3 regions of the Halomonas sp. MS1 genome follow, and region 3 is predicted to be linked to each of the others. Evidence: predicted binding sites of a transcription regulator. Region 3 holds the regulator's gene; each other region holds the start of a gene.
The links. The regulator sigma-54, encoded in region 3, starts transcription at its own class of promoters, with help from an activator protein. The targets are predictions, from matches to a motif close to TGGCACNNNNNTTGCTNT.
Positions count from the first base shown of each region.

Region 1: a site for sigma-54 is predicted at 5,160-5,177, ahead of NF683_RS21080 (HAD-IIB family hydrolase). Genes of this name have one in related genera too.
Region 2: a site for sigma-54 is predicted at 4,348-4,365, ahead of speB (agmatinase). Genes of this name have one in related genera too.

Region 1 is NZ_CP098926.1:4,574,019-4,581,225, forward strand. Features, by position in the region: gene NF683_RS21050 (response regulator) at 1-439, opposite strand, end outside; gene NF683_RS21055 (DUF6691 family protein) at 621-1,043, opposite strand; gene NF683_RS21060 (YeeE/YedE family protein) at 1,054-1,515, opposite strand; gene NF683_RS21065 (YgaP family membrane protein) at 1,534-1,725, opposite strand; gene NF683_RS21070 (MBL fold metallo-hydrolase) at 1,753-2,619, opposite strand; gene NF683_RS21075 (glycosyltransferase family protein) at 2,930-4,150, opposite strand; gene NF683_RS21080 (HAD-IIB family hydrolase) at 4,147-5,100, opposite strand; gene NF683_RS21085 (OmpA family protein) at 5,448-6,461, opposite strand; gene NF683_RS21090 (hypothetical protein) at 6,622-7,207, shown strand, end outside.
Region 2 is NZ_CP098926.1:808,184-815,390, forward strand. Features, by position in the region: gene NF683_RS03750 (aldehyde dehydrogenase family protein) at 1-153, opposite strand, end outside; gene NF683_RS03755 (5-guanidino-2-oxopentanoate decarboxylase) at 154-1,818, opposite strand; gene NF683_RS03760 (YjiH family protein) at 1,830-3,212, opposite strand; gene speB (agmatinase) at 3,349-4,299, opposite strand; gene NF683_RS03770 (sigma-54 interaction domain-containing protein) at 4,499-5,911, shown strand; gene NF683_RS03775 (ABC transporter ATP-binding protein) at 6,026-7,156, shown strand; gene NF683_RS03780 (ABC transporter substrate-binding protein) at 7,186-7,207, shown strand, end outside.
Region 3 is NZ_CP098926.1:4,223,351-4,230,557, forward strand. Features, by position in the region: gene NF683_RS19605 (ABC transporter ATP-binding protein) at 1-454, opposite strand, end outside; gene NF683_RS19610 (KpsF/GutQ family sugar-phosphate isomerase) at 748-1,734, shown strand; gene NF683_RS19615 (KdsC family phosphatase) at 1,770-2,312, shown strand; gene lptC (LPS export ABC transporter periplasmic protein LptC) at 2,312-2,884, shown strand; gene lptA (lipopolysaccharide transport periplasmic protein LptA) at 2,893-3,396, shown strand; gene lptB (LPS export ABC transporter ATP-binding protein) at 3,463-4,188, shown strand; gene NF683_RS19635 (RNA polymerase factor sigma-54) at 4,294-5,709, shown strand; gene hpf (ribosome hibernation-promoting factor, HPF/YfiA family) at 5,808-6,116, shown strand; gene ptsN (PTS IIA-like nitrogen regulatory protein PtsN) at 6,121-6,591, shown strand; gene rapZ (RNase adapter RapZ) at 6,667-7,207, shown strand, end outside.

The DNA.
Region 1 (7,207 bases), 350 kb from region 3:
ACTGACCGGAGACTTTCACTTCACGCGCATGGGGATCCAGCGTTAGCACCCCATGTATCGTCATACCCTGGCTACGGCCTGATACTCGCCGCAGCAGTGCATGAAGACGGGCCACTAACTCATCAAGGTCAAAGGGTTTCACCAGATAGTCGTCGGCTCCGCACTGCAGGCCGTCAACACGGTCTCGTACCGCATCACGCGCCGTTAGCATTAACACTGGGGTAGCGTTGCCTTGGTCGCGCCACGATTGCAGCAGTTGCAAGCCGTCGCCATCGGGAAGACCACGATCAAGTATCACAACATCACTCACCACTGACTGCATGATTTGTCCCGCGGCTTGAATCGTAGACACATGATCGACGACAAAGTCGTACATCATTAAGCCGGAGCGTATTCCTGATGCAACAAGTGGATCATCTTCAATGAGTAAGACGTGCATGGCGGTTTTCCTTTTATTACTACTAGCATGGCAAATGCACGTTAACCCAGCATTAAGCTAGCGAGCTGTGCCATAAACTGATTACAAAAACTCATTTACCAAAGCTCATTCACAAAAACCTGCTACAAAAACGCCCTTGCCTAGGGAGACAAGGGCGATCGCAGTGGTTTATACATTAACGCTACTGGCTAATACGTTTTGCAATAAACCAGCCAGCCACCATCGCGACCAACAGCGCCAATAACGGCAATGAGATCCCACCGATGGAGGCGATGGCAGGGCCAGGACAGTAGCCAGAAAGCCCCCACCCAATGCCAAATAGCGCCGCACCACCCAGCAGCTTGCCGTCTAACGCTTGCTTAGTTGGAAGCTGAAAATTAGTGCTAAACAGCGGCTCGCCACGGGCAAATACCAACCGATAGCCCACAAACGTTGTGCCTACCGCACTGCCTAGCACAAACATCAGCGTTGGATCCCAGGCGCCAGCCACATCAAGGAAGCCAAGTACACGGGCAGGATCCGTCATACCCGAGATAGCTAGCCCAAGCCCGAATAGCAACCCAGCGACATAGCCAGCAGCGGTTTTTACTGTTGCACTATTCATATCACGCGCCTCATACACCACCTCCAATCATATGACGCATCACATAGACCGTGGCGATCGCTGTGAGTAGAAACACCCCAGTGGCGGCCATAGAGCGGGGGGATAAGCGTGCCAAGCCGCAAACGCCATGGCCGCTGGTACAGCCGCTGCCAAGCCCTGTGCCTAACCCAACTAACAGACCGGCTATCAACATCAGCGGCACGCCGCCAGCTGGCGCACCGATCACCGCACCGGGAGCATCGGCAACGTTGCCCAGCCCGCCTCCCATTGCCATGACCAGTAACGGGCCACTCACCAGCCCAACCAAAAAGGCTAAGCGCCAAGCGCTGTCGCCTTTAGGTCGCTGGGTTATTAAGTTTCCAATAATGCCGCTAATACCGGCGATGCGTCCCAAGGCTCCCATCAACCACACCGCGGATAAGCCTATCAATACACCACCAACGAGCCCTTGCAGGCTTGCCATCCAGTCCACAGGTGTCTCCTTGCTGTGTTAATGCCTGTTTTTACAGGTTGAGATGCCCAGCAGAGGATACAGTGGGCAAAAATTAAACAGCCCAGTGGCGAGCGGTACAACGCCAACCCATCCCCATGCGCCAATGGTGCCGGTAAGCGCCAGCATGATCAGAATAAGACCAACAACGATTCGTGCCACTTTGTCGATACCGCCGACGTTTGCTTTCATTTTCGGCTCCTCAATAATCAATATCGGTTAAAAACGGTTGATAGGGACTTTTAGATAGACAACGCCATTGTCGTCGGCAGGCGGCATCTCTCCCGCGCGCATGTTGACCTGTACGGAAGGAATGATGAGTTTAGGCATGCCTAGCGTGGCATCACGCTCAGTGCGCATTTTCACGAACTCATCTTCTGTAATGCCTTCATGTACATGGACGTTCGCGTCACGCTGCTCTGCCACATTGGTCTCGTGCTGATAAACGTCTCGGCCTGGCGCTTTATAGTCATGGCATAAAAACAGCCGCGTTTGCGGCGGCAGTGCCAACACCTTTTGGATAGAGCGGTACAGCGTACGGGCATCGCCACCGGGAAAATCACAGCGGGCGGTGCCGTAATCTGGCATAAACAGTGTGTCGCCAACGAAGGCCGCGTCGCCTATCACATAAGTAAGGCAGGCAGGCGTATGGCCTGGCGTATGAAGCACGCGCGCTTGAAGACTGCCGATAGTGAACGTATCGCCTTCGTTAAACAGGGCATCAAATTGGCTGCCGTCCCGAGCGAACTCAGTGCCCGCATTGAATGCTTTACCAAAAATTTCCTGTACGTCGACAATGTGTGCGCCAATCCCGGTTTTTCCACCTAACGTTTGGTGCAAATAGGGTGCCGCAGAGAGGTGATCAGCATGCACATGGGTTTCTAAAATCCAGGTCACTTCAAGGCGGTTATCGCGAATAAATTCAATAATTTCATCCGCAGAACGTACATCCGTATGCCCCGCGGCATAATCGAAATCGAGTACCGAATCTAGAATAGCGCAGGCATTACTCTCTGGGTCCTGCACCACATAACTAAAGGTATTAGTGGGCTCATCAAAGAAGTGAGTAACAATCGGGTGTTGCATTCTGTGCCTCCCGCTAATGGCAAGTAGTGATATTGCTATGCAACCATCATAGACCACAAAAAGGTTATATGCTTATATTTTACTGGAATTTAAAGCCATTTCTTGAGCATGGTCAATATTGCTCGCCTACCAGTAGCCGCGAGATAAAAAAAGCACCTCGCTGCCAACGAGGTGCTGTGATGAGAGTGACATTATCGGTTAAGCGACATTCACCAGCTTCTATCTACTTAAAGCCTTATTTACTTCTAGACCTGATAAGCTCAACCAACTGATAAATTTAAATATTCCTAGAAAAAATAGGCATGGAGCGTTAAACCTCACCCTGGTTATCAAGTTCTACCGCTTCATGCATACGGGCTAGCACGTCAGGCATCGCCGCTTGCACACGGTTCCAACTGGGAATGAAGGGACGTTCGCGGGGGTTATCTAAAAACAGATTGCCGGCTTCTAGCAAATTGCTGGCAAATAGCTCCACTGCCTGTTCTTCACAGTGGCGATCTAAACTTAGTCCATTCATTGTTGCGTCGTGATCATAGGCTTCAATGAGGTCTAAGGCTAAACGGTAGTAGGTTGCTTTGAGCGTCCGGAAATCTTCGCTGCTAAAGCTAACCCCTTGGGTAGCCAGCTTACGATACAGCGCTTTAGCGATATCCAGACTCATTCGGTTCAAGCCACTGGTCGCATCCTCTTCACTAACGGGCTGATGCTTATGGTCATAGGCGTCGGCAATATCGACCTGACATAGCTGACGATGGGAGTAGTTACGCTGCAACTCCGACAGCACGCCGATTTCCAATCCCCAGTCAGCGGGAATTCGGATGCCCTCAAGTACATCGCTGCGCATGGCAAATTCACCGGATAACGGGTAACGGAAGCTGTCTAAATAATCCAAATAGGGTAACGGGCCACAGACAGTTTTCAAGGCACGTAGCAGCGGCGTCACCATCAACCGAGAAACACGCCCATTGAGCTTTCCTTCGGCAATACGCGGGTAATAACCTTTACAAAAACTGTAATTAAAACGAGGATTCGCGACGGGATACATAAGGCGCGCTAGAAGGCCACGGTCGTAGGTAAGAATATCGCAATCGTGAAGACCAACAGTGGTCGAGCGACCTGAACTAAGCACATAGCCAGCGCAATACCATACGTTTCTTCCTTTACCTGGCTCTAATGCCCCCAAACCATGACGTTCTAATTCTTGGTCGATGGCGCGCAAGCGCGGACCGTCATTCCATAAGATTCGAGTGTGCTGGGGCAAGCGCGAAAAGAACTCCCGTGCATATAAAAACTGATCCCGGTCTGCCCTGTCCAAACCAATGACAATTTCATTGAGATAAGGCACTTTCACCAGCTCATCAACAATCGCCGACAGCGCAGGCCCTTCCAGTTCAGAAAAAAGCGAGGGTAGAATTAGCCCCATCGGGCGGCGTTTGGCAAACTGGCAAAGCTCCTGTTCAAGGGCTTCAACTGGCCGGCGCGTTAAGTTGTGAAAATCGGTTATCACACCATTTTGATGAAAATCACTCATACGCTAGCCTCCCGTGACTTGTAATCTGATGCAGCGATGTCATTCACTGGCGTCATTTTTAGACGCCCGTTATCTCGCCCCCACCAGTGGGCTACCCCCTCAGCCCAGCCAGTTGGCCCAGTCGCGTTTGTTCGATATAGCGCGCTGTTGTGCGGCTCAACGTTAAGTGCGTGGCAACCTCGAATCACCACCGCTTGATCGACAGTTTCCAGCATCGTGATATCGTTTGGACCATCGCCCAAGCCCAATGACAGTGGTTGGCTGCCTCGTAATGCAGTAAATCGCTTGATTAGCCACTCTACAGCACCACCTTTGTCAGATAAGCGCCCAATCACATGCCAAAAGCGTCCCCCTTGAGTGAGTTCAAGGCCATCGCCTTCAAGCGCAATGCGGAACGTTTCAAGTGCAGCTGCATTATCCTCCCAAATAAGCGGCTCACTCCCCTCCCGCTGCCGCGCTGCTTTCGCACGGGTTTCATCAAGCCCAGTTAAAGCCATTACCTGCTGAAGACTTAAGTCGCCCATGCGGGTAAACCGAACACCCAAGCGCTTACGCCAAACGTTTAGTCGCGCTTTAATGAAGCCACTATCAACGCCGGTGTGTTTAATAACGACGCCATCCCGGCCATTACCAGGGCGATCTAAACGCGCATGACACCAACCAGGCGGCAGACCAATAACGGCGCCATTCTCAGCAATAAAGGGGGTCGCCGTTAGCCCAAGGGCTTCCCGGAGAGGAATGAGTTCAGCGCGAGTTTTACTGGTAACCGGAATGACCGGAACCCCTAGCTGTTTAAGGCGGGCAAGCCAGGGCTTGGCAGGTGAGAAATCATAACTGTGGTGATCTAGTAATGAACCATCCAAGTCGGTGACTACCAAACGCGGTTGAAGCGCTGGGTCTATTGGTGACTGAGCATCACTGGGCAACGCAGTATGCCTTTGTTCGGTCATAGCACCACCTTTTTGCAATCTTAAAAGTCGTTACACACGCTCACTTTTAGATAAGCAACCAAGCAGTTTGTATGCCAATACAATTTTATTGTTAATAATCAGAAGATTGGCTCATAAAAACCAGCTGTCTTTTTATAAGCACCAAAACAACGCAATCTTGACGCACCAAAATAGCGCGCAAATAAATTGAAAAAAATTCGACAAGCCCTTGGCAAAAGCTCACAAATAGCTATACTCAAATTGTACCCACTGGCAACCTTGTACACCCCTCACCTGATACCAGTGGGCTGCAGTGAGACAAGCCCTTTCATACCCGCCTCCCCGGCGGGTTTTTTTTGATCTATTCCCTAGTCAACGTGAATAACCACCTCAACGCGACGGTTTCGCGCTCGCCCTTCAACAGTATCGTTATCTTCTAGCGGCTGGGTTGCGGCTAGTCCAACCGCTCGTAAACGCTCCGGAGCAACCCCTGCGGCTTCCAGTGCCTCAACGATCGCAATCGCCCGCGCACTTGAAAGCGCCCAGTTGGACGAAAACTCTGGGGTATTGATGGATTGGCTATCAGAGTGCCCCTCCACCCATACTTCCCCCTCGAAGCGCTGAATGGTATCCATCAACGACCCCACTAGCGTTGAGCCCCCTTCTGTCAACTGAGCATCGGCAGAGGGAAATAGCAACCGATCTTGTACACGCAGGCTGATCCCTTCGGCAACCCGGGAAACTTCAACGCCTTCCAAATTAGGTAGATACGTCGAGGCCTCCACACGCTCAGCCAATCTCTCATCAAGTGCTAATGCGCTATTCATCGCCACATCAGACACTTTTTGTACATTAATAGGTGGGCGATCGGTGAGCACTACCATGTAATCCGCCAACGGCGAAACAGCCTTACGCTCATCGGTAGGCAGCAGCAACTGCGGAAGACTACTAGTGACAGCCGATGGCTGCGTATCTATCGAGTCCTCTTCAATCCGCGCCAATAAAGGAGGCACCTCCACAACAGCAGTGCGAGCTTTAGGCAACCCTGCCACACCCAACGCAGCGCTAATCGCAAACGGGCTGAGCGTATCACTACTAGGTGATACACCGAGTACCGTGCGCTGCTGGCGGACTTCAGCAAGCGCATCCGGCAAGGGTATTTCTCTAGCAGGTGACGACTCATAGCCGTACTCATCGGCTGTTTCTTGCTGAAACAATGATGGGCTTGTCACATTTGCCGCAGCAATAATAATAACGAACAGGGCTACCAGTAGCGTCATGATGTCAATATAGCTAATCATCCAACCGCTATTACTTTCATCTTCTGGATAGGCAGTTAGCAGTGAATCATGGCGCGGACCAGCGCGGTGGTCTTCAAGCATGGGGGGGTTCACTCATTCAAGTTTTTAACCTCGTGGCCGATATAGGGTAAGCGTGGCAAACTAGTCTATCAAAAGCCGTTTCGTAGCGAGAAGGAACAATCAGGTGCGCACCCGACCTATGTCATCAAGAACTGCTTCATTATCGACAATGTCACCATCCATGGTTCAACTATTGCGCCCTGCCTGTATTGGACTGGCGAGCCTGGTGCTAAGCGGCTGCTTTTATGCCAACACATCGCAGGCCCCCATTGCGACTACCTATCCTTATAGTGAGCAGCAGCGCATGCAAGCGGCTCAGCACTGGGAAGTGCTAGCCCAACACGAAGCGGCAGGCATTCTTCGCAGTGAACGGGTTCGCTTTAGAGACCTGCATATTCCAGCGCAAGAGCATACGTCAGTTAGCGCCTACTATGGTGGCGAATTTGAACGTGGCTTTCGTACGCTATTAACAAGCGAACTGGTGTCGCGTGGTGGAAGCGTGATGACACACCCCAGCACTGGCGGCGCCACCGTCCAAGTAGACGTTGAAGTTGTTGAGCATCGTGATCGCGGCTATATACGCCCACCGTTTGGTGCTTACACCGCCCTTGCCGGTGGCGTGACCGTGGCTAGCATGGCACTAGGAAACTGGAGCGAACCTGCACTTGCATTAATTCCCGCGGCGATGGTGGCAGATACGACCAGCGGCAGTTGGACTTATGAGGGCAAAGAGGAGGTTATCATCACTACCCAGATCGTTGATAATG
Region 2 (7,207 bases), 1.2 Mb from region 3:
AGCGTCGACATCTACCGCATCCCCCGCCGTGACCTGAGCAATACGCGCTTCGCGATAAGGGTTCATCACATCGAGCATGCGCGTGCCTGCTGAGGCAACCCATTGGTTGTTGATGAACTGCTGATTGATAACTTGCTGGTTGAGTAACGGCATCTACGTATCCTGGTCAGAAATTCGGCACGCACGCTGCCAAGCAGCCGCGTCTATTTCAATGAGTAACGGGCCACTTGAAACACGCTTAGCGAGTGAGTTTGCAAGCTCCTCAGGGCTTTCTACCCGCACGCTTGGGCAACCAAACCCTTCGGCCAAAGTAAGAAAGTTGGGGGCTTGAATATCCACGCCCAAACGAGCCACACCATTGGCATCCATATAGCGGCGAATTTCTTCGTAGCCTGCGTTGTGCCACAGCACAATCACCACCGGCAGGCGTTCCTCCACCGCGGTAGCAAGCTCAGAAAGGGTGAACATCACCCCGCCATCACCGACAAGCGCCACCACGGGTAGATCAACGCGAGCTAACTGCGCCCCTAATGCTGCTGGCAGCCCATAACCCAAGGTGCCGTAGCCGGTAGAGGCATTGAAATAACGCCTTGGCGCTGGCTGGCTGACTAGGTGGTTGCCCGCATACACCGGTGCAGTGGAGTCACCCACCAAAATCGCCTCAGGCAGATGGTCAGCCAGGGTCTTGTAAAGCGGCACGAAGTCGCTAAAAGCCGGATCATTAACCAGGTTAAGTGCACTCAACGTAGTGGCTGTTCGTTCAATACCGCGTTCAACACCGTGGCGCTGCAAAGGTTCGGGAAAATGAGTGAGTAGAAGCGCTAGGCTACGTCCGGCATCGCCCACTAAACCAAGCGTTGCATGCTGGTTACGCACCAGTTGTTCAGGGTCGAGGTCTATCCGAATCAGTTTTCCATGGAGGTGAAAGCCACCATCAAACACGACATCGTAGTCGGTCTCGCCAAGCTCGGTACCCACCGCCAAAATCACATCGGCGTTGGCCGCTAGTTCGCGCACCGCAGGCAGCGCGGCATTCGCGCCCAAATCCAGCGGATGGTCGCGACCCAGCAGCCCTTTGGCATTGATAGTCGTCACCGTCGGGGCATCAAGCCTCTCTACCAGTGCCCGCGCTGCCTCTGGCGCTGCCACACAGCCACCACCTAACAGCACCAAGGGTTGCTTCGCGGCCTTTAACAAACGGGCAGCTTCGGCAAGCCCTTCTGGGTCAGGCGCTGCTCGGTAAAGCGTTGGCGCTGGCCAACTGTCCGGTACCTTCACCGGCGCATTGAACAGATCAATCGGAATTTCAATATGCACCGGGCCTGGGCGCGCACCATTGAAGATCGCAAAGGCGCGGGCCAGCACGTCAGGTAGCGTATTGGCATCCAATAGCGTGTGGCTAAAGCGTGCCACGCCGCTGATCATCTGCTGCTGGCTGGGCAGCTCGTGCAGCCGACCTTGGCCTAGCCCCAGCGTATCCCGGCGGTTAACACTGGAGATCACCAGCATGGGGATAGAGTCTGCTAAGGCTTGGCCCATCGCAGTAGCAATATTGGTCATTCCCGGGCCAGTGATAATCAGACATACCCCAGGCTGACCGCTGGCGCGGGCATAGCCGTCGGCCATAAACCCTGCGCCCTGCTCATGGCGCGGGGTTACGTGGCGCACATCGCTACCTTCAAGCCCTCGGTACAGCTCCACCGTATGCACGCCCGGAATACCGAACAGAGTTCGAACGCCATAGGTTTCGCGCAGCAGGTGGATCAATAGCTCGGCACAGGTCATGGTTGAGTGATTGCGCATTGCGTCAGCGTTCATGACAGGCCCTCTCAGAAGAAAAATGTATGGGCCATAAAGGCGATGATGGGCAGCGTAATGGCCGTGCGAAGTAAGAAAACGGCGGCTAGCTCCCAGAGCTTAATAGGGATTTTTGATTTAAGTAGCAGCGCGCCAATTTCCGACATATACACCAGCTGTGTCATGGACAAGCAAGCGATCACAAAACGAGTCAGCTCGCTTTCAATGTTCGTCGCCAGCACCGCCGGCAAGAACATATCGGCAAACCCGACCAACGTCGCTGGAGCAGCCGCTTGTGCTTCGGGGATACGCAGCAACTCAAGCACCGGCACCATGGGATAAGAGAGCCAGGTAAACAGCGGCGTAAACTCGGCTAAAATCAGCGCGACGGTGCCGATGGCAAATACCAAAGGCAGCAGTGTCAAAAAGATATCAATCACGTTGAGTAGAGCTAAACGCACCAACTCTTTTGGCCCTGGCGCATCCGCTGCCCGGCGAGTTGCCTGGAGCAAGCTGTAACGAAACAGCCCTACATTTTCGGTGCGCTTCTCGCTTAACTGGCAGCCAACAGGCTCGTAGTAGTCGTTAGATTTTAGCGATAGAGGGGGAATCCGCGCCACGATGATGGCAGCAATCAGCCCTGACACGACTACCGTAAAGTAGAACTGTACGAAGAGATGATTGATATCAACAAAGTTAGTAACCAGTAGACTAAACGCGATGGAAGCCACTGAAAAGTTAGTCGCAATGACCGATGCCTCGCGAGCATTGTAATAACCCTGTTCATACTGTTGGGCGGTGATCAATACACCCACGGTGCCTGACCCCATCCAAGAAGCCGTTGCATCGATAGCGCTGCGTCCAGGAAGATTGAAAATCACCCGAAACGGCTTACGCACCATGGTGCCGATAAATTCCATAAAGCCAAATTCGACCAAAAACGGGAGCAGAATCGCCGCAAAGAAGAAGAACGTCAGTAGCACCGGCGCCAAATCATTGAGCATTACGCCGCCAGTAAACGGTGCCGTCACAAATTCTGGGCCGACTTGAAAAAAGGTCATGACGACAAAGATGCCACCTAAGATGCGCATCACTACCCAAATAGTGTCTACGTCAAACATCTCTTGAAAGTGACCACGTTGCGCCCAGTTAGGCTTTGCCACTTTAACGTAAAGCGTTATCACTACGGACAGACATAGGACTAGCATGGCAATGGCAGGTAGTGCAGAGCCAAGCAGCGACTGCAACCCATCGGCCATTAGGCCCATGCCAATATTAATCGTTCCTCCCACTTGAAAAGGCACCAAAAACAAGAGGACGCCAATTAAGGAGGGAATCAAAAACTTCAGCAAATGAGCACGATGGATTGGAGCCGACGGCTCGGCGTCATCCAATTTTACTTGAGAGAAAGACATACGGTTCACCTATTGGAAGTGATTATTGGAGGTGGGCTGGTGGCGTCCTGGCAGGCAATAAGTAGCCTGCCATTTCTCTGACCATTAGCGCTTTGTCAGATAAGCGCTTTTTATTTATGAGCTATTTCAGGACAGCTTAATCACTGTGTTTCACGCCCGGCAGCACGCAGAGCATTTCGTACAGCAGTGTGGCGCCCATCAATGCGGTATTACCGCTGGGATCATAAGGAGGCGACACTTCCACTAGATCACAGCCGACGATGTTCAAGCCTGCCGCACCGCGGACAATTTCCAGCCCCTGGGCTGAGGTCAGCCCGCCCATCTCTACCGTCCCCGTTCCTGGTGCAACGGATGGGTCCAGGCCATCGATATCGAAGCTGATATAGACAGGCACATCGCCCATCTGCTCGCGCACTTCTTCCATCAAGGGGGCCAGCGAGCGATGCCAGCACTCTTCAGCGGGAACAACGCGGAAACCCTGGCTTCGGCACCAATCAAAATCTTCGGCTGCGTAACCGGTACCACGAAGGCCAATTTGCACCACTTTGCCGTGGGCTAACAGGCCTTCTTCCTGAGCACGGCGAAACGGCGTGCCATGGGCAATTGGCTCACCGAACATGTGCTCGTTCACATCGGCATGGGCATCAATATGGATCAGCCCCACTGGCCCATGCTTTTTGGCAATGGCACGTAAAATGGGCAGTGTCAGGGTGTGTTCGCCACCCAACGTTAGCGGAATGCAGTTGTGTTTAAGCACGTCATCATAAAAGTCTGTGATGATGTCGACGCTTTTGGGCAGGTGAAACGTGTTGATGGGCACGTCGCCTATATCAGCCACTTGTAAACTTTCAAACGGAGCGGCGCGGGTCGCCATGTTATAGGGTCGCAGCATGCGAGATTCATCACGAATCTGACGTGGGCCAAGACGCGTACCCGGGCGGTTAGACGTACCAATATCCATTGGAATACCGATAAAAGCAGCATCTAAGCCAGCAGCACTTTCCTGAGTGGGTAAACGCATCATAGTGGCTGGCCCACCAAAGCGCGGCATACTATTGCCCCCAAGCGGCTGGTTAAAATCAGACATACAGATCTCCTTGGCGTTGTTCATGTTGTAGCGCGGAATAACAACTACATTGCACAGAACATGCCAAGTCTCTAAACGCCCTAATAATAGGGCTTTCAGCCATTATTGATGCAGTAATGAATCAAAATCACGTACACTTAAGTCATCTATGCATCATTGATGCAAAAATGAATTACAGGTTACTCAAGAGACAATCGCTGTGAGTGAAATCGATAAGTGCGTGCTAAAAACCATTGTAGAAACCGCCAACGATCACTTCTTTATCGTCAGCGGAGAGGGTCGAGTGCTTGATATCAGCCCCGGCGCTGAGGCTGTTTATGGCGCGCCCCGGGAAGAATTGCTAGGTAGTAGCGTTTACCAGCTTCAGCAAGCAGGCATTTTGAAGCCATCCATCACCTTAGAAGTGATGCGCACCCACCAGCCGGCCCAACTTATGCAGGTAACAGGCACCGGGCGCCGTGTGATAGCTCAAGCCTACCCTGTCTTTGTGAATGGGAAGTTAGAGCGTGTTATCAGCCGCTCCAGAGACTTAACCGACTTACAGCTCCTACAAGACGAATATGCACTACTCCAGAAACGCTTTAGTGAGCACTTAAAACGTAGCCAAGCAGCCCACGGTGCCGAGGAACAAGCGCTGGACGACGCGCTGGATAACTTGCAGGCGAGAAGCCACGTTATGCGTGAAGTCGCCTTGCTCCTCAAACGGGTCGCCCCCTCGGACGCTAATGTATTGATGCTGGGAGAGTCGGGCGTGGGGAAAACCGCGTTTGCCAAACAGTTGCACCGTTGGAGCCAACGCCATAACCATCCCTTTATTGAGGTTAACTGTGCGGCCATTCCCGAAAACTTATTTGAGTCTGAGATGTTTGGCTATCAGCCCGGCGCGTTCAGCGGCGCGGCTCGCCAAGGAAAAGCAGGCTTATTAGAGCAAGCGGAAGGTGGCACACTGTTTCTCGATGAAATCGGTGAGCTTCCCTTATTAATGCAAACCAAACTACTCAAAGTTATCCAGGACGGAAGCCTCACCCGGCTAGGCGATACACGACCGCGTAAAGTGGACTTTCGCTTAGTCGTCGCCACGAATCAGAATTTAGCTAAACAAGTAGAAGCGGGCCTATTTCGCCTGGATCTTTACTACCGTCTCAACGTTATACCGGTCACGCTTCCCCCTTTACGCGACCGCCGAGAAGATATTCCTGATCTCGTGGAAGCCTGTTTGAAACGCCTTAACCAACGCTATGGGCGGCAAAAAATCCTGGGCAACCCAGTATGGTCAACGTTAATGGGAAGCGACTGGCCAGGTAACGTCCGCGAGCTTGAAAACTGGTTGGAAAGAGCTTGGCTATCCAGCCCGACGGATCAAATTGAAGCACCTAGCCTTCCTACGGAGCAGCCCCCTGCTAATCTGCCGCAAACGTCAATCTCTTCGCCAATAGCCGCCTTAGCCCCCGAAGAAACCCTAAAGCAGTACCTCGCCAGACTAGAGCGCGAAACCTTGGAAACGTTGAGCAAAACGTTTCCCAGTACGTACGCCATTGCTGAACGACTGGGGGTTAGCCAATCCAGCGTGGTGCGCAGGCTTCAACGTTATGGCATCAAAGTCACCAAGTGAATTTTCCGCTTGACACAACGGCCGTCATCAACCATCCATGTAAGTGTCATACAACGGCAACACCTTCAACACAAGCTGAACCAATAACAACCAACAGCCGGTGATGTGTGTGCTATGTCAAACCAATCGCGTATTCGCTTGGAACGCGTCACTAAACGTTGGGACGCGACTACTGCCGTCGATGACATCTCCTTCGACGTCACGCCTGGGCAATTTGTCATTCTGCTCGGCCCTTCAGGCTGTGGTAAGTCCACCACGCTGCGCATGATCGCGGGCCTGGAAGAGGCCAGCGACGGGCGTATTCATATCGGCGAGCGCGACGTTACCCGCCTGCCGCCCGGCGACCGTGGACTGAGCATGGTGTTTCAGTCCTACGCGCTGTTTCCGCATTTGAGCGTTGCCGACAACATCGTTTTTGGCCTGCGCAGCCGCAAGGTACCCAAAGATGAGCAGCGCCAGCGACTGGCTAAGGTCGCCGAACTGGTTGATTTAACCGATTACCTAGACCGCAAACCTGCGCAACTTTCCGGCGGCCAACGCCAGCGGGTTGCCTTGGCGCGCTCAATTATTTCCGAACACCCGATCTGCCTGATGGATGAACCGCTATCCAATCTGGACGCTCGGCTGCGCAGCGACATGCGTAGGGAAATCAAAGCACTACAAAGTCGCCTGACTATGACGGTGATTTACGTCACCCACGACCAAGTGGAAGCAATGAGCATGGGCGATCGTGTGATTTTGATGCAGCACGGCAAAATCGTCCAGGACGGCACCCCCGACGAGCTTTATAACCGCCCCGCTAGCGCTTTTGCCGCCAGTTTTATTGGCAGCCCCGCCATGAACCTGCTGCCCCTAGTGGCCGGTAAAAATGGCGCCGTTATCGAAGGCGAACCAAGTACTCCCGTAGCCCCCTTGGACGCCACTGGCGGACATTTGGGCATCCGCCCGGAAGATATCGAACTGCGTATCGCACCCGGTTCCGGCGTACCCGCTAACGTATTAAGTGAAGAGTACCTGGGAGCGGATACCATTGCTTATGTGGCAGTGGGGTCGCACACCCTACGCGTGCGGCTTAGCGGCAAGCAGGCGCTGGCAGGTCAGCCATGCAGCCTCTACTGGATGCCAGAGAATACACACCTTTTCGATGCTGAAGGTCTGCGGCGGGATGACCTGACGCCGCTCCCCTTACCCAGCTCATATCGAAGCGTTCCTCGCCCACCGGCGGTGGGCTCTTTCCAACACTGACAGCAGTATTGACACTTGCGGAGTCTCTTATGCGTTTGCGTACCCCTTTTG
Region 3 (7,207 bases):
CCACACGCCTTGCCATCCCCCCCGAAAGCTCAGCAGGCGACAAGTGCCTAGCCCCGCGCAAACCCACTGCCTGTAACTTAAGAAGTACTAGATCGCGTATCATAGGGTCAGGCAAGTCAGTATGCACCCGAAGCGGAAACGCTACGTTTTCAAATACATCAAGATCCGAAAACAGTGCGCCGCTCTGAAATAACATACCCATACGCTTACGCAGCGTAAACAAGGCCTTACGCGATAGGCGATGGACATCTTGACCATCGATTAGCACTCGCCCCCGGTCAGGCGTTAATTGCCCACCAATTAGCTTTAAAAGGGTCGTCTTGCCGGTGCCGCTTGGCCCCATGATGGCCGTTACCTGGCCACGCGAAATCGTCATATTGATGCCGCGAAAAATATCATGATCACCCCGCGAGAAGTACAAATCTTCAATTTCGATGAAGGGAGCATCGGTCATGGGCTGGCTGGCCTTGATGGTCGTCTTGCCGCAGCAGCAATAGTATATGCTGGCTACGCATGAGTTAGTTAAAAACAAATAATTCAAAAAAACAGCTAGTTTAAAAGCACAGACAGTTTAAAAAACAGTGTTTTCGAAATATTATCGAACATCGTAACTGAACGCTACTCACAGTAACAGATGCGCTCATTGCAACCGCACTGAGGAGTAGGATACGCGCCTTACCTACAAACCGCGCCAAGATGTTATTCTTAGCGACCTACTTTTGACCGCTTATGAAAAGAGATGCCCTCATGCGCCAGCCACTATCGACACCTAGCCCACTGCGTGAAAGTGCGCTGCGCACACTGCAAATTGAGCAAGCCGCTATCGGTGGGCTTCAGGCAAAGCTTGATGAGAGTTTTGACCACGCTTGTGAACTTATCCTTGCCTGCCAGGGCCGCGTAGTGGTAACCGGCATGGGTAAGTCCGGCCACATTGCGGGCAAGCTAGCTGCAACGCTGGCAAGCACCGGTACGCCTGCTTTTTTTGTACACCCAGGTGAAGCCAGTCACGGCGATCTCGGTATGATCACCCGCGCAGATGTTGTGCTAGCCCTCTCGAACTCTGGCGAAACCGCAGAGGTCACCGCGCTGCTTCCGCTGTTGAAACGCCTAGGAACCCCCCTTGTCAGCATGACGGGACGCCCGGGGTCCACATTAGCCAAACACGCCGATGCTCACCTTAATAGCGGCGTTGAACGCGAAGCCTGCCCTCTCGACTTAGCGCCGACTAGTTCAACCACTGCGGCACTTGCCTTAGGTGATGCCTTAGCCGTGGCATTATTAGAAGCACGTGGCTTCACCGCGGAAGATTTTGCGCTCTCACACCCAGGTGGAAGCCTCGGCAAACGCCTACTTTTGCGTGTAAAGGATTTAATGCACAACGGATCACGCCTCCCCCAAGTAGCATTAGGCAGCCCGCTACGGGACGCACTGTTGGAAATTACTCGCCAAGGGCTGGGCTTTACCTGCGTCGTCGATAGCGAAGGACGCCTTGCCGGCGTTTATACCGACGGTGACTTACGCCGAACGCTGGATCAGTTTCATGACCTACGTGACGTCCTAGTTGATGATGTGATGACACGCCCTGGAAAACGTATCGGTCCCGATGTGTTAGCAGCTGAAGCGGTACGCATCATGGAAGACAGTCGAATCACCGCACTGGCGGTCGTGGATGATCAGCAGCGCCCCATTGGCGCGCTGCATATGCATGACTTACTTGCTAGCGGTGTCATTTAATCATTCCTTTCAGACATTAATAATACGGAGGCTTCATGGCCCTACCTGACGCTCTACAAGACCGGATTCGTCGCGTAAAATTGCTTGCCATTGACGTTGACGGCGTACTTACCGATGGCCGCCTCTATTTCCAAGCTGACGGTATCGAAATCAAAGCGTTTCATACCCAAGATGGCCACGGCCTCAAACTTTTGAAGCGCGTCGGAATCCATGTTGCCTTAATTACTGGGCGTGATTCTCCCATGGTCAGCCAACGTGCTGCGTCGTTAGGCATTACCCATGTGTATCAAGGGTGCGAGGATAAACTCACTACGCTACGCGCGCTTTGCCAACGCCTAGATATTACGCTTGAGCAGGTTGCTTATTGTGGTGACGACCTACCCGACCTTGCTCCAATGAAACGTTCTGGCGTAGGCATCACCGTCCCTAATGCTCCTGATTATATGCATACCCACGCTGACTGGATCACCGACCGGCTTGGTGGCCACGGCGCTGTGCGTGAAATCTGCGACACTTTATTGATGTCTCAAGGCCATTGGGATGCTGTTTTAGATACGTACCTGCACGGCCAATCGTAATGCGCTTTTGGGTTAAAAAACGCATTTGGATAACCATCATGGTGCTTGCCTTAGGTGGCATACTGGTATGGTTGGATCCACGCGGCCCTCAAGACCAATCAATCGACGCTGAGGCTCGCGCTCAAGAGCCCGGCCATGTATTAGAGAATGCAGAAATCACTCTGTTTGGTGACACCGGTGCCATCCAGCAGTCGCTGACGACGCCGCGCTTAGTCCATACCCCTCAAACGGCGATGACAGATGTCTTCTCCCCCAGGGCAACACTATTCGATAGCGAAGAGCGTCAATGGCTAGCGACGGCGAAGACCGGCACCCTAAATACTGACACGCAGGTGCTCACGCTAGCTGGCTCAGCCCAATTACTTGCACCCGACGAGGGCTGGCAGCTGAATACAGAGTTATTACATTATGATGGCACCACCCGTCATGCTTGGAGCGATGCCGAAACCATACTTCAGCAACCGCCCCAGCGCATTGGCGCTTCACGCATGGATGTATGGCTGGATGATAGCCAGATCCGCTTAACCAATAACGTGCGCGGCGTTCACCCGCCTGCCACTCGTTCTCAGTAGGAGTCGCGATGAACGCTCTTATTCGCACGGCACTCTTCGTCATTGCACTACCCATTTCAGCGGCAGCGCTACCGGTCATGGCACAAAGCCAAGCCCCCGTAGAAGTAGAGGCTGACCGTTTAGATCTCGATCAACGCGCAGGCACTGCTGTGTATTCAGGCAACGTCGATATTCGGCAGGGCAATATGCAACTGCGCGGAGATCGCGTTGAGATTCAGCGCAACGATGCTGGCGAGCTATCGCGCGCCGTTGCAACCGGTGGACGAGCCTATATACGCAACCAGCTCGAAGACCAAGCTAGCCCAATGGAAGGCTGGGCAAAGCGCATTATTTATCATGTTGCCGAGCGTCGGGTAGAGCTCATTGACCAAGCGGAACTGACCCAGCAAGCAGATCGCTTTGAAGGTGGACGCTTAGAGTATTTTATCGACCAAGGTGTGGTTCAGGCGCGTTCTGATGTTAGTGGTAGTGAACCACAACGTATCCGCATGACTCTTCAGCCGGAACAATAGGAGTGTCCAGTGGCGACAAATAACGCAGAGCCTGCACCTCAAACCACAGCCTCAGAATCAGCGCCGATAAAAACCCTTTATGCTCGCCACCTAGCCAAAAGCTATAAACGCCGCCGTGTCGTTAAAGATATTAACCTAGAGATATCTCAAGGCAGCGTGGTAGGGCTGCTAGGCCCCAATGGCGCTGGCAAAACGACATCGTTTTATATGATTGTCGGCTTGGTAAAGTCTGATGCGGGAAAGGTTGGCATTGACGAGCTTGATTTAACCCATGCCCCCATGCACGAACGTGCAATGGCAGGTATTGGCTACTTGCCTCAGGAAGCCTCTATTTTTCGCAAACTTTCTGTCGCCGACAACATAATGGCAATCTTGGAAACTCGTAAAGAACTCGATCGTAACGCCCGGGAGCAGCGCCTTGAGTCGCTACTCGAAGATTTCCACATCACGCACATTCGTGACAACTTCGGCATGAGTCTTTCGGGCGGAGAGCGTAGACGTGTTGAGATCGCACGCTCCCTCGCGACAGAGCCTGCCTTTATTCTGCTTGATGAGCCATTTGCCGGCGTTGACCCGATCTCAGTGGGTGATATTAAAACGATCATTCGAGCCCTCAAAAAACGCCATATCGGCGTGCTGATCACTGATCATAACGTCAGGGAAACACTAGATATTTGCGATATTGCCTACATTGTAGGTGACGGTCATATCATCGCCAGTGGCCCCCCTCAGGAAATTCTCAACAACCAGCGGGTAAGAGACGTTTATTTGGGGGCTGATTTCCGCCTGTAAACAGCCACCTGCAGAAAAAATAGTAGTGGTGGCATAGTTATTGCACTTGCACCAAGCCATAACTCGCACTAGGGTGGAGCTTTCTGATTAACGAGTGGTTCTCAGATGGTCATGAAAGCTTCTCTTCAATTGCGTATCGGTACACAGCTGACCATGACACCTCAGCTGCAGCAGGCCATCGCCCTGTTACAGCTATCAACGCTGGACCTCCGTCAAGAAATTCAGCAAGCACTTGATGCCAATCCAATGCTTGAGCAGGAAGATGAGTTCGGCGAACAGGCCGTTAGTGAACCCCAGGAAGCTGAATGGTCCGAAAGCATTCCTAATGAACTCTCTACTGACAGTGACTGGTCAGACACTTATCAAGACCTAGGCAGCCATGGCACCAGCAGCGAGGGGCCTGACTTTGAGCGTCAAGCCGCGGGTCAAAGTTTGCATGGCCACTTACTTTGGCAACTCGCCATGACAGATTTTTCACCACGCGACCATGCCATTGCTGAAAGCCTCATCGATGCACTGGATGCCAACGGCTACCTAACCCAGCCTCTCAATGACATTCGCGAAGGACTTAAAGCCCAAGGGCATGAAGGCCTTAGCCAGCGTGAAGTTGAAACAACCTTGCTGCGCCTTCAACAGTTTGAGCCCACCGGTGTATTTGCGCGCGACCTGCGGGAGTGCTTAATGCTGCAGCTCGCCTCACTACCCGAAGATACACCGCTGCTGATGCCTGCCAAGCGGCTAGTGCGTCAATTTCTTGAAGCGCTCGGTAAGGATGATGTGCGTTTGCTAAAGCGGCGGTTAAGCCTGGATGATGAGCAGCTTGATGACGTCATTCGCTTGATCCGCAGCCTTGATCCTCGCCCAGGAAGTGCCTTTGGCGACACAGATGACAGCTATGTAACGCCAGATTTAGTCGTCCGCCATGACCACGAAGGATGGCACCTGGAGCTAAACCCAGAGGCACTGCCGCGCTTGCGCATTCAACCTGACTACGCAAGCCTCATCAAACGGGCTGACAAGAGCCAAGATAACCAGTTTTTAAAAGAGCATCTCCAGGAAGCGCGCTGGCTCATCAAGAGCCTTTCAAGTCGAAATGATACGCTACTGCGGGTGGGCCGAGAAATCATAGCGCGCCAAATAGGCTTTCTGGAACACGGTGAAGAAGCCATGAAACCGCTGATTTTAGCCGACATCGCAGACGCCGTTGAAATGCATGAATCTACTATTTCCAGGGTCACCACCCAGAAATATATCCATACCCCGCGCGGTGTGTTCGAACTCAAATACTTCTTTTCCAGCCAAGTAAGTGGCCAGGACGGCGGCGACAGTCATTCCAGCACCGCCATCCGGGCTCGAATCAAAAAACTGGTGCAAGATGAACCGCCCGGCAAACCGCTCTCAGACAGCCGCCTCGTGGCGCTATTGGAAGAGGGTGGCATTAATGTAGCAAGGCGAACGGTGGCCAAATATCGCGAGTCGATGGGCATTCCCTCTTCAAGCGAGCGCCGCCGTTTACGCTAATAAAACAGTGCTAACGAGACAAAGTCTGTCTAGGGGCTTTGCAATAGCGCAAAAAGGGTTACAATCGAAGAACAGTCCGATGGATAAGGAGCACGTCAATGCAAGTAAATATCACTGGTCATCACGTAGATCTGACTGACGCCTTGCGTGACTATGTAAATGAGAAGCTGGAACGCGTTGAGCGCCATTATGACAACATCACCACCGTACAAGTAACCTTATCTGTTGAAAAGGAGCGTCAGCAAGCTGCCTGCACCCTGCATGCTGCAGGAGCCGATCTACACGCAGAAGCATTAGACAATGATATGTATGCTGCGATTGATGCACTAGCGGACAAAATTGACCGTCAACTCGTTAAACACAAGGAAAAAGCACAAGCTCGCGCCCAAGGCGCTGGCGTGCGTTAACTCAATGACGTTGGAAACCATACTTCCCCCGGAGCGCGTGCTGTATGACGTCCCCGGGGGCAGCAAAAAAAGGGTGCTGGAATTTTTCAGCACCTTTATTGCGCAAAACACGCCAAGCCTAGATAGCCAAGAAGTCTTCAGCCGCCTGATTGGTCGTGAGCGTTTGGGTAGCACTGGAATAGGCAACGGCGTTGCCATTCCTCACGCCCGTAGCCCTCACTGCAGCTCGCCTATCGCTGGTTTTTTAAAGTTAGCCGAGCCTGTAGATTTCGATGCTATTGATGGCGATCCCGTCGACCTTGTTTTCGTACTTTTAGTACCCGAAGAGGCGGACGACACGCACTTAGCCTTATTAGGGCAAGTGGCGTCTATCATGAACAGCGTTGACACACGTCAGCAGCTTCGTAGAGCGGCTAGCCAACGTGAGCTATTGGACCTTATAACAGCAAAAATTCGTGAACAGCCTGTTAGCTAAAGGGTCCACCGCTAGACACTGCCTACTAAGTCCAACGTTTACCTCCATTTTTATTGGCATGCCAAGAGAAACTCTATGCAATTGGTGATCATTAGCGGCCGTTCAGGGTCCGGTAAATCTATCGCCTTACAAGCGTTAGAAGATCTTGGCTATTGTGCCATCGATAACCTGCCCGCCATGCTACTCAGCTCCCTGGTGGATGAGCTTCGTGAGCAAGGGGCACGCCCCCAACTAGCGGTAAGTATCGATGCGCGCAATTTACCTGCTGCATTAAAGCAACTGCCAAAAATGCTTGAATCTTTGCGCCAGAAAAGCATTCACTTCCAGGTTATCTATCTAACCACCGATGCGCGAATTCTTCTTGAGCGATACTCAGCCACGCGTCGTCGCCACCCTCTTACGCGTGATAGTGACATGACGCTTGAAGAGGCCATCAATAAAGAAGAAGAAACCCTGCTCGACATCCGTGATCTGGCTGACCTGATGATCGACACATCGCGTCTGTCGGTTCATGACCTGCGCCGCCGGATAACGGATCAGGTTGCCCAACAGCGTGAAGATAGATTAACGCTGACACTAGAGTCATTTGGCTATAAACGGGGCGTCCCACTTGACG